Regions from separate parts of the Microbacterium profundi genome, predicted to be linked through region 2. Evidence: riboswitches for the same ligand, from Rfam matches in the RefSeq annotation. Region 2 holds a riboswitch; the other holds the start of a gene.
The links. Region 2 has a riboswitch for thiamine pyrophosphate ahead of JF52_RS0108845 (ECF transporter S component). Riboswitches for the same ligand answer to the same signal wherever they lie in the genome.
Positions count from the first base shown of each region.

Region 1 (5,737 bases), on a different contig from region 2:
TGACGGTGCGGATCTCGATGTCCGGGTGGCCGGCGAGCAGGCGCAGGATCTCGCCTCCCGCATAGCCGGATGCGCCGGAGACGGCGACGGAATACGTCATGTTTCTACCTTAACGGTCTGGACCTCTCGGTCCCTGAGCTTGTCGAAGGGCAGAGGCGGCGACACCGGTGCTCGACCCTCTCGTCGGCATTCGACGTTCGGGGAGCACGGGGTCGCCTAGAGTCGGCGGCCGCTCGTCAGGTTCAGAGACCGGCGGCTACGGCGTCGGCGCACCACGGTGACGCTCGGGGCGAGCGTCGAAGAGGCGGATGCAGCCGAAGGCATGTGGTGACAGTAGCGTCGTGGCGGTGCGATGCGCAAATCGACCGGTCGCTACAGCGCCTCGATCAGGAACGAGACTGGGTGCTCTCGCCGTGCAGGCCGGACACCCACGCCGTCCCGCCGAGAATGAGCACGTCAGTCATGTGCCCATCACGCCATCTTCGGCTCCCGTGCGGACGATGATCTGCTCAAAGCGGATGCGCGTCGGATGATGCTCGATCGGTCATGCTCGAGCGGTTCCGCGAAGAAGGCGAGCTCGTGCTGTGCGGAGGCTTCGAACGCACGCAGCATCCGCCCTCGGCCGGCAGCATCGGATGCCGCCGCCGCTGACGCGACGTACTCGATCGCCTGCCGCGTGGCCTCGGCGAACGACTCGTCCGCATACGTGTGCAACCACGACGCATACGGATGCGCCGGCGACCGAGCGTACTCGCCGAAACGGCCGTCACCCAGCCGCGTTCCGAGATCGGTGTACAGCCAGAAGCACGGCAGCAGCGCGGCGATCAGCTGCGCGTAGTCGCCGGCGTACGCCGTGGATCGGAGGTGGTCCAGGTACGCGGTCGTCGTGGTGGACGGCGCCGCCGAGAAGGTTTCATCGCTGACGCCGCCACCCGGTGTGAGCCACTGCGCGTGCAGCTCCAGTTCCCCGACGATCGAGCCGTGCGCGGAGTTCGCCCAGAACGCCTGCTCCGCCGCTGTCGGAGCGAGCCGTGCCGCGTCAGCGAGCACACGTGCGTACCCGCTGAGGTAGAGGGCATCCTGCGCGAGGTAGTGGATGAACGCACCCCGGTCGAGCGTTCCGTCGGCAAGCGCGCGGATGAACGGCAGTTCGTCGATACCCGCGCGGGTCGATGCGATGTGCTCCCACCACTGCGTCACGACCTCGTCGCTCGTGGGAGAGGTGTCGAGGCCGCCGCGTGCGCGGAGCCCGGCGAAATGATCGATCGGACCGTGGCCGAGGCCGACCTGCAGCGCCGTACCGGCGCGCAAGGACTCCCGCAGCCACTCCCGTGCCGCGGTCACAGCCTCGGGCCACTCCTTCCCCAACGCGCGCTGAGTGGCGAGGGCGGACGACAGCGAGCAGCCTGTGCCGTGCGTCGCATCCGTGTCTATCCGCATGCCGGCGAACTCCTGAACGGTGGCCGTCGCCGCGTCCACGAACGCATCGGGCGATTGATCGCCGCCGAGATGGCCTCCCTTGACGAGCACGGCCGCGCCGAGGTCGGCGGACAGACGCTCCGCGTCCACGATCGCTGCCGACCAGTCGGCTGCGACCGTCGCGCCCGCCAGCACGGCGAGTTCGAGGAGGTTGGGAGTGACCAGGTCGGCGCGCATGAGCAGATCGCGCAAGGCTTCCTCGGCGTCCGCCTCGAGCAGGCGGTCTCCGCTCGTCGCGACCATCACCGGATCGACGACGACGATCGGCGGGTGTACGTCGTCGAGCCAGGCGATGACGGTGCGGATTACTTCCGCATCCGCGAGCATCCCGATCTTCACGGCATCGATGTCGATGTCGTCGGCCAGTGCGTCGAGCTGTTCACGCAGGAAGTCGGCGGGAGGCACATGCACCGCCAGGACCTCTTGCGTGTTCTGCACAGTGAGCGCCGTGATCGCGGCCATCCCGTAGCCGCCGTTCGCGCCGATGGACTTCAGGTCGGCCTGGATGCCCGCACCGCCGGACGGGTCGCTTCCCGCGATGCTGAGGACACGGGGAATGGATGCCGCACCCCTCCAGCGGCGGCGGAACGCACGCGCCGCCGCTCTCGGATCATCCGCAGCGCAGAGGGCGGAGACCACAGCGAGCCCTGCTGCTCCGGCGTCGCGGAGTGCGTCGACGTCATCGATCCCGACACCGCCGATGGCGACGCAGGGGAACTCGCTGCGCTCTGCGAATGCGCGGAACCCCTCGATCCCCAGAGTCTCCGGGTGATCGGGCTTGGTGCTGGTCGGCCGGATCACTCCCACGCCGAGATGGTCGATCGTTCCTGCAGGAAGTGCGCGCACGGCGTCGAGGTGCGCTGCGGTGTTCGCGGTCAGGCCGATGATCGCAGCGGGTCCGAGCAGTTCCCTCGCGCGTTGGACCGAGACGTCGGACTGACCCAGGTGGACGCCGTCGACGCGGGCGCCTCGAGCACGTGCGTCGAGTGCCGCATCCAACCGGTCGTTCACGACGAGCGCTGCTCGCCCGGCGATGACATCGGACAGCTCGATGAGCTGTTCGACGATCTGCGCGTCGGTCGCGGTCTTGTCGCGCAGCTGGACGATGCTCACGCCCCCGGCGACTGCTTCGCGAACGACCTCGACGACTCCTCGCTCGCCGCACAGCACGGGGTCCGTGACGAGGTACAGCGACAGATCGATCATGAGGCGACCTCGGTCACGTGCGCACCGGCATCTGCGACGCGCGCGGCACCTGAGAGGTCTGCGGGTGTCGTGGCTGCGAGTTCATCGAGGAACGCGACCGCGAAACTGCCGGGCCCTGTGGATCGCGCAGCGGCGCGCTCTGCGGCGACCGTGTAAAACAGGGTCGCCGCTGTGACGGCGGTGAGCGGCGAGATCCGACTCCCGTGCGCTGCGCCCAGGAACGCGGCCATGACCGCGCCGAGCGCACAGCCGCCGCCGGTGACGCGGGTGAGCAGCTCGTCGCCGTTCGCGACGCGGTATGTGCGCTCCCCGTCGGTGATGAGGTCGACCGGACCCGACACAGCGACGACGCTGCCGTAGCGGGTCGCGAGCAGAAGGGCAGCTTCTGCCGCGGCATCCGGCGAATCCGTCGCGTCCACTCCGCGACCGCCCGCGCTCAGGCCCGCGAGTGCCAGGATCTCTGACGCGTTCCCCCTGATCGCCGTCGGGCGCTGCTCGACCAGGCTCTGCGCGTGCGCGGTGCGCACCGGCAGTGCGCCGATCGCCACCGGATCGAGCACCCACGGTGTTCCCGCGGCAGTCGCGCCTGCGGCTGCCTCGAGGCCGGCAGCACGCTGCTCAGGTGTGGGGGTGCCGAGGTTGATGAGCACACCGGTCGCGATGCCGGCGAAGAGCTCGGATTCGCCGACGATGTCGACCATCGCCGGTGCCGCGCCGACGGCGAGCAGAACGTTGGCGGTGAAGCCGGTGACGACGGCGTTGGTGATGCAATGGGTGAGCGGTGGTGCCTCACGCACCAGCTCGAGCAGTCGCATCGCGTCGGCGACTACGGGGAGGGCGGACGGTGGGCACAGAAGATCGCTCATGGGCGACATCCCTTCGCTAGTACGAACTAGATCAGGTTCGACGGGTGTGTTCTCAGCCGCTCGGCGCGGCACCCCGTGTCACTGCTCGAAGTCTAGCGATGGTGCGAGAGAGTCAGCGCGGCAGGTCGGAGAGTTGCGGGATCGACCACTCCGCGTTCTCGAGGTTCACGCACCAGCCTGCGAACGCCCAGTCCGCACCGGAAGCCTCACTCCAGAACAGCCAGACCGACCAGGGCGTGCCGGCCGCCAACCATGCCACCAGTCCCCGCTCATCGTCGCGCACGACGCGCATCGGCGCGATGTTCGACGCATCCCCCCGTCTGCCAGTTCGGCTTGCGGCAACGCCAATCGATCTGGCTTCCGGGACGCAGGAACGGTCCGATGCCGAGGTCTCTGGCTGCTCGCCGCCCGCCCTGATGCACAGCCAGCGCAGTTGCTCGGCGCTGTCCGGACGAGCACGCCACGTGCGCCAGACGTTCTGACCGACGCGGACCACCGAGCCCGGTGCACCGATCTGTGTCACCTGGTAGTCGCTCATGCCGTACTCGCTCCGTCCGCTTCGCCGTCGGTCACCGTGTGCGACCAGTTCTCGCCCTCGCGAAAGTCACGATCCGGGTGTGCCGACGATCGACCGCCCCGCACCAGAATTCGACCCTCGTCGGGATGAGGCGCCACAACACCCAGTCCCCCGGTGCGATGCCCTCGCGAGCAGAGGCCGAGCGTGCAGCCAGGTGGATACCGATTCGGAGGCCATGCTCTCATCCTGTCTGGCCATGAAGAGCGACGTCGACGGACACGCGAGTGAACCGGCCAGCGCGCTCAGCGGGGTTCAGAACGGTGGTGCGGTGACGGGTGCGTGAGGTGTCGGCTTGCTTTCATGCCCGGTCGGTGTGATGACCTGGACTGAATTGTCCGGCCGGCTGCGGTAGATCGCTCGCGTGAGATGTCGATGCACGTGGTCGCGGGGACACAGCGGCCGGAGCTCGTTGATGTCGGTCTTGCCGCCGCTCGCCCATGGGGTCTTGTGGTCGATGTCGGCGTCTTGGGCGAGGCGGTTGCAGCCGTCTCTGGCGCAGGTGCCGTGTTGGAGGATGAGCCATTCGCGCTGGGCTTGAGTGGCGCGGCGGGAGCGGCGGTCCATGTCGATGACGACGCTGCGGATGGGGTCGATGATCACCCGGCGGAAGGCCTTCGCGTCGAGGAACAGTTGCTTCGCGGTGAGCGGGTCGATCGGGCCGTGACCGACGAGATCGGCCGCAAGGAGTTCGATGGGGATGGTGACGAAGATCTTCGTCTTGACTGCCTTGTCGGTACCGATACCGCGCAACCACTCGGAGCACAGGTCGGCGCGGATCTGATCACGCGTACGGCACTCGTCCGGATGCTTCTGCAGATGCTTGGCCGCGGACGTCAACCGGCGTTTCGCGGCGATCGCCTCGATCGTCGGGATGTACGCCATGAACCAGCTCATGCCGTCCTCATCCTCGTGGACGACCACACGACGCTCGCGCACCTTCCGGCCGTGACGCTCGGCCGCGCCGACCGGGTCGAGCCGATCGACCAGAGTGCGCAACCGGCGAGCGAAGGCCGCCGGCGGACACGACAGCGCCCACTCCGACGCCGCCTGATCGATCAACCGCATCGCCTCACGCTCGAGATCGAGCTCTTCCTCCGATGCACCGAAATCGGCCCGCACCCGTGCCAGAGCGCCGACGGTGCGACCGACGAGATACATCGACACGAACCCGTCCCTGGCCTGCTGCCACAGCAACGGAAGATGCGCCATCGCCTGCTCTGCCGTGAACAGCACACCACGCACGTACTCCTCCGAGCACCGCAGCCGCAACGCGATATCGAACACCGCCGCACGCACCGCCTGATCCACGGCATCCTTATCCGTCGTGTGGTGCACATACACCTCGGGATTGCGACGCGCCAACGCGACAGCATCCGCAATCCTCACCGACCGCCGCGCCTCATACCGATTCAGATCGACATCCGCACACTGCAGATCATCCAACGCAGACTCCACGAAGAACGCGGCATCACGAGGCCGGTCATCCACATCGTCGAACCAAGGTTCCATGTGTTCAGTTTAGTTGATACATTCGATCCTTACAAGAGCTTTCTCGTAGTTTTATCGAAGATATGATCCAGAACCAGATACAGAACGCCGGCATCCCGAA
Region 1 covers NZ_JPSY01000002.1:414,944-420,680, reverse strand. The annotation lists gene argC (N-acetyl-gamma-glutamyl-phosphate reductase) at 1-100, opposite strand, end outside; gene JF52_RS0112570 (bifunctional hydroxymethylpyrimidine kinase/phosphomethylpyrimidine kinase) at 472-2,685, opposite strand; gene thiM (hydroxyethylthiazole kinase) at 2,682-3,551, opposite strand; TPP riboswitch at 3,543-3,637, opposite strand; gene JF52_RS17645 (cupin domain-containing protein) at 3,664-4,089, opposite strand; gene JF52_RS17835 (pyridoxine 5'-phosphate oxidase C-terminal domain-containing protein) at 4,121-4,231, opposite strand; gene JF52_RS0112555 (HNH endonuclease signature motif containing protein) at 4,381-5,637, opposite strand.
Region 1: linked by a shared signal. The riboswitch ahead of thiM (hydroxyethylthiazole kinase) and the one ahead of JF52_RS0108845 (ECF transporter S component) in region 2 are both predicted to bind thiamine pyrophosphate.

Region 2 (5,737 bases):
ATCGCCGTTCTCGGAGGCCTGATGGTCGCGAGCGGTCAGCTTCGCCTCGGCGACGTGCAGGCGTTCATCCAGTACTCGCAGCAGTTCACGCAGCCGCTGAGCGAGCTGGGCGGCATGGCGGCCGTGGTGCAGTCCGGCACCGCTTCGGCCGAGCGGGTGTTCGACTTCCTCGACGCCGATGAGCAGGACCCTGACGCCGCGGATGCACCCGCCCTCGTCGAGGGCAAGGGTGTCATCGAGTTCGAGAACGTCTCGTTCTCGTATACGCCGGAGCGTCCGCTCATCAACGACCTGTCGTTCCGAGTGGAGCCGGGTCAGACGGTCGCGATCGTGGGGCCGACCGGTGCAGGCAAGACGACGCTGGTGAACCTCATCATGCGCTTCTACGAGCTCAGCGGCGGCCGCATCCTGCTCGACGGTCAGGACATCTCCAAGGCGACCCGGTCCGAGCTGCGCTCGCGCACCGGAATGGTGCTGCAGGACCCGTGGCTCTTCGCCGGTTCCATCCTGGAGAACATCAGGTACGGCCGTGCGTCGGCGACCGATGAAGAGGTGCTGGAGGCGGCGAAGGCGACCTACGTCGACCGCTTCGTGCATGCGCTTCCCGACGGCTACGAGACGGTCCTCGAAGAAGATGCGGCGAACGTCTCGGCCGGCGAGCGTCAGCTCATCACGATCGCGCGAGCGTTCGTGGCGAAGCCGTCGATCCTCATCCTCGACGAGGCGACGAGCGCCGTCGACACCCGCACCGAGCTGCTGCTGCAGCACGCGATGGCAGCGCTGCGACAGGGACGCACCTCGTTCGTGATCGCGCACCGCCTGTCGACCATCCGCGACGCCGACCTCATCCTCGTGATGGAGCACGGCGACATCGTGGAGAAGGGCTCGCACGATGAGCTCATCGCCGCGCAGGGTGCGTACTGGCGGCTGTACCAGTCGCAGTTCGAGCAGGCCGCGACCGACATCGATGCCGAGGAGGCCATGACCGGCACGACCCCCGTGGTCGTCACCGGGGATGCCGAGCCGGACGCCGTTCCAGCAGGCGTGGCCGATGTCGACGCCGAGGAGTCGACGGGCCTCTGATCTCGGTGTTGTGGCCGGCTGCGTGTCAGTCGGCCACGACCCCGAGAAGTTCGAGCGGGTGCGTCAGACGCCACCACGGACTCGGGCCGGGCAGCGCATCTGAGAACGATACGCCGATCTCGACGGCATCCAGCGGGCCGCTCACGCTGAGCGTGCCCGCCTCGTCGCCGGCGTCACGCTGCTCGCCGAGAGCGAGCGTCGCGCCGGCGCTGGCGGCAGCCCCGTTCCACAGCAGCACCGTCGCGTCTTCGTCCGTGACGAGATCGACGTTCGCACCCCACAGCGTGTCGACCGTGCCGACGACCGTCCCGGCCGGAACCGCAGGTGCCATGGTCTCGAGTGCGGTCTCGGCATCGGCGAACAGGGAACGGGTCACGGCGAGACGCTCCTCGTCATCGCCCTGATTCAGCACGGCGGCGTAGAGATGCACGGTGGTGTCGCCGACAGTGACATCCTTCGCGGTGAGCATGCTCCACCCCACGAGGGTTCCTGTCTTGATGCCAACGACACCAGGGTCCGCGAGCATCCCGTTCGTGTTCGTGACGACGCCGGCACCCGGGATGTCGGTGCTGACCGTTCCGACGATCTCCGCGAACACCGGGTTCTGCATCGCGCGCTCGCCGAGCTGCAGCAGGGCTTCGGGAGTGGCGACGTTGCCCTCATCGAAGCCCGACGGTGTCACGATCGTGATGCCGGAGAGCCCGCGGTCGGCAAGCCACGTCGCCGCGGCGTCCGCGAAGCTGGCATCTGAGCCCCAGATGTCGCGGGCCAGGCGATCGACGTAGTTGTTCGCCGAACCGAGCAGCGTTCCCTGCAGCATCTGGTACTCGGTGAGCACTCCGCCGACCGGCACGTCCAGCGCCGACTGATCTGCACGGCGGTAGTCCCAGTACTCGACGTTGTCGCTGTAGCTGAACGCGAACTCGGGTCCCTGTTCACCGAGCTGAAGCGGCATCCGATCCAGCACCATCAGGGCTGTGACCACCTTCGTCACGCTGGCGATCGAAACGGCATCCGCAGAGGACGCCACCGATGAGATCCCTGCGATCCCTACGCCCGCGCTGCCGGCGGCCGGCCACGCGGGAGCCGCGACCTGCGCGGCGACCGTCTCGAACTCGGCGGCCTCGACGATCGGGGGCACCTCGTGCAGTGGCCACAGGAGCACGGTCGCCGCATACGCCAGCACCAGGGCGGCGACGGCGCCGATCGGCACCAGCCAGCGCGCCCGCAGCAGCGTCGGGTGCAGTCGCGCATCGGCAAGCAGATCCGGACCGGCCTCTCGCATCGTTATCTGATCGAGATCGGCAGGTCGGGTGCTCTCTTCCACGGTGTCGACATCGAGCCAGGCGAAGGCGGTCGCCGTCTGGCTCTCGTCGGCCCACCGCACCGTGGAAGCGGCGGATGCCGCGGGTTCGTCGAGATCGATGTCGGCATCCGACGCAGCCGCCGCGTCGACGTCATCGACCGAGAAGTCTGCGGGAACGGGCGCGATCGTCTGCTCGTGCGCGGTTTCCCGGGCATCCTCAGCGGACTCGACGTCGACAGCATCCGGATCTGATGCGTTCGCGTCGTCGTTGAAGGGCGGGGCCGGCGGGCTCACGGTGTCGGTCGCGCCGGTGGCCGCGCGAAACTCACGCCGGGTGAGAGCCCCGGTCTCGGGCGTCGCGTCTTCAATGGTCACCTGTTCACGCTACCGAATCCGGTGCCATGCCGCGCGTGCGCGCCGTCCACGGATCGTCGCCGGTGCGCGTCGGTGCGGGTGTTCTGGAACCTGAGTATGATCGTCAGCACAACCACGGGAGTCCGGCGAGCCGGGCTGAGAGGGAGCGACAAGCGCTTCGACCGTCGAACCTGATCTGGGTCATGCCAGCGCAGGGAGGAGTTCAAATGAGCACGTCTACACGCACGCCCAATGCCACATCCACCGGCACCGGCGCGAATCCCTGGCGCTGGCGCGTCGTCGACATCGTCGTCGCCGCAGTGCTCGGCGTCGCGGTCGGTCTGCTCTTCTGGGGATGGAATGTCGTCGGCGGCGCCTGGTTCGGCGCTGCGGATGCCGTGACACCGGGGCTCGGCGGCGTCGCGGTCGGCATCTGGCTGATCGGTGGCGTCATCGGCGGCCTCGTGATCCGCAAGCCGGGCGCAGCCCTCGTCGTCGAGGTGGTCGCCGCGATCGTCTCGATGCTCATCGGCAACGTCTGGGGCGTCTCGACGGTTCTGTCCGGCCTCGTGCAGGGCCTCGGCGCCGAGCTCATCTTCGCGCTGTTCCTGTACCGCCGGTTCGGGCTCGGTGTCGCAGCCCTCGCCGGTGTCGGCGCTGGCGTCGCCGCCTGGGTGTTCGAGCTGTTCTACGGCGGCTCACCGAACATCCTCAAGTCCCTCGAGTTCAACACGATCTACCTCGTATGCGTCGCCGTGTCCGGCGCGATCCTCGCCGGAGTCGTCGGCTGGCTGCTCGTGCGCGCGCTGGCGAAGACCGGAGCGCTCAGCCGCTTCGCCGCGGGCAGAGAACTCGCGCGCGAGGTCTGAGCATGACCGATGCCACCCCGGCCCGCGTGCAGGCTGCGGGCTGGGGCTGGCGCTACGCGGGGCGCAAGCGTCCCGCCGTCAGCGACGTCTCCTTCGCGATCGAGCCCGGCGAGCGCGTGCTGCTGCTCGGTGCATCCGGTGCGGGCAAGTCGACCATGCTCGCCGGGCTCGCGGGGGTGCTCGGCGACGCTGACGAGGGTGAGCGCACCGGGTCGCTGCTGATCGATGGCGCGGCTCCCGAGTCACGTCGAGGGCAGGCGGGCCTCGTCATGCAGGACCCGGATGCCGGCATCGTGCTGTCGAAGGTCGGCGACGATGTCGCATTCGGATGCGAGAATCTCGGCATTCCGGCATCCGATATCCCCGCGCGCGTGGCCGAGGCGCTCGAGGCCGTGGGCCTGGAGGTGCCGCTGCGTCGCCCTACTGAAGCACTCTCCGGCGGGCAGAAGCAGCGTCTGGTGCTCGCCGGTGTGCTGGCCATGCGGCCGGGACTGCTGCTGCTCGACGAGCCCACCGCGAACCTCGACCCTGAAGGAGTCGCGGAGGTGCGGGCGAGCGTCGAGCGGGTCGTCGATGCCACCGGCGCGACGCTGATCGTCGTCGAACATCGCACGCCGGTCTGGGTGGGACTGATGACCCGTGTCATCGTCCTCGCCGCCGACGGCGGCCTTCTCGCGGACGGCTCGCCCGCGCAGGTGTTCGCCGAGCATGGGCCAGCGCTGGCGGACGCCGGAGTGTGGGTGCCCGATCAGCCCCTCGAACTGCCGGTGCTTCCCGCGGCACCGGATGCGGCCGAGTCCGTTCTCTCCGCGACCGGACTCGCGATCGCGCGTACGTCGCGAACCGTCGTCCGGTCCGGGCTCGACGTTCGCGTGCCGCGCGGGAATGCGACCGTGATCACCGGCCCGAACGGCGTCGGCAAGTCGACGCTCGCGCTCACGCTCGCCGGTCTCATCCCGGAGCAGGACGGTGAGGTCGTCGCAGCCTCGCCTCTTGCGGGACGCGGCGGGCGCCGGCCGTTCCGGTGGACGTCTCGCGAGCTGCTCACGCGCATCGGCACGGTCTTCCAGGAGCCGGAGCACCAGTTCCTCACCCAGACACTGCATGACGAACTCAGCGTCGGACCGAAGGCGTTGGGTTGGGATGCCGCGCGCACCGCGTCCGTCGTCGACGCGCTGCTCGAGCGACTGCACCTGTCGGATCTCGCTCTCGCGAACCCGTTCACCCTGTCGGGTGGGCAGAAGCGTCGGCTGTCCGTCGCGACGGTGCTCGCGGCATCCCCCGAGGTGATCGTGCTCGACGAGCCGACCTTCGGTCAGGATCGGCGAGGCTGGATCGAGCTGGTCGCGCTGTTGCAGGAGGAGATCGCATCGGGCACCTCGGTCGTCGCCGTGACGCACGATGCGGGCGTGATCCGTCACCTCGGTGGGCATCGGATCGTGCTGGAGCAGGCCTCGTGAGCACAGGCGTCGAAATCGAGGAGAAGGTGCGCGGCGCGTGGCTCGACGGCGTGAATCCCGTGACGAAGCTGGTGCTCGCGCTGCTGCTGTCCGTGCCGCTGTTCGCGTCGATCGACGTCGTGAGCGGGCTCGTCGCGATCGGGCTGCAGCTATTGTGCCTGCCGCTCACCGGTCTGCGATGGGGCACTGTGTTGAAGCGTCTGCTTCCGCTTGTGATCTTCGCGCCGGTCGCCGGGCTCAGCATGCTGCTGTACGCGGAACCGGCCGGACGCATCTACTGGAGCTTCGGCTTCGCGACCATCAGTGAGGACTCCGTCAGCCTCGCGATCGCGGTGAGCCTGCGCGTCTTGGCGCTGGGGCTGCCGACGATCCTGCTGTTCGGCCGCACCGACCCGACCGAGCTGGCGGATGCTCTCGCGCAGGTCGCGAAGCTGCCCAGCCGGTTCGTGCTCGGCGTGCTCGCAGGCACCCGGATGCTGGGGCTGTTCCTCGACGACTGGCGCACGATGGGTCTCGCCCGCCGTGCACGCGGCGTCGGCGATCGAGGTGCGCTGAGGCGGTTCTTCTCGATGGCATTCGTGCTGCTCGTCTTCGCGGTCAGGCGCGGCACGAAGCTGGCGATGGCGATGGAGGCGCGCGGGTTCGGATCCGGCATCCAGCGCACC
Region 2 covers NZ_JPSY01000001.1:1,846,434-1,852,170, forward strand. The annotation lists gene JF52_RS0108835 (ABC transporter ATP-binding protein) at 1-1,083, shown strand, start outside; gene JF52_RS0108840 (D-alanyl-D-alanine carboxypeptidase family protein) at 1,109-2,764, opposite strand; TPP riboswitch at 2,869-2,980, shown strand; gene JF52_RS0108845 (ECF transporter S component) at 2,971-3,612, shown strand; gene JF52_RS0108850 (ABC transporter ATP-binding protein) at 3,615-5,072, shown strand; gene JF52_RS0108855 (energy-coupling factor transporter transmembrane component T family protein) at 5,069-5,737, shown strand, end outside.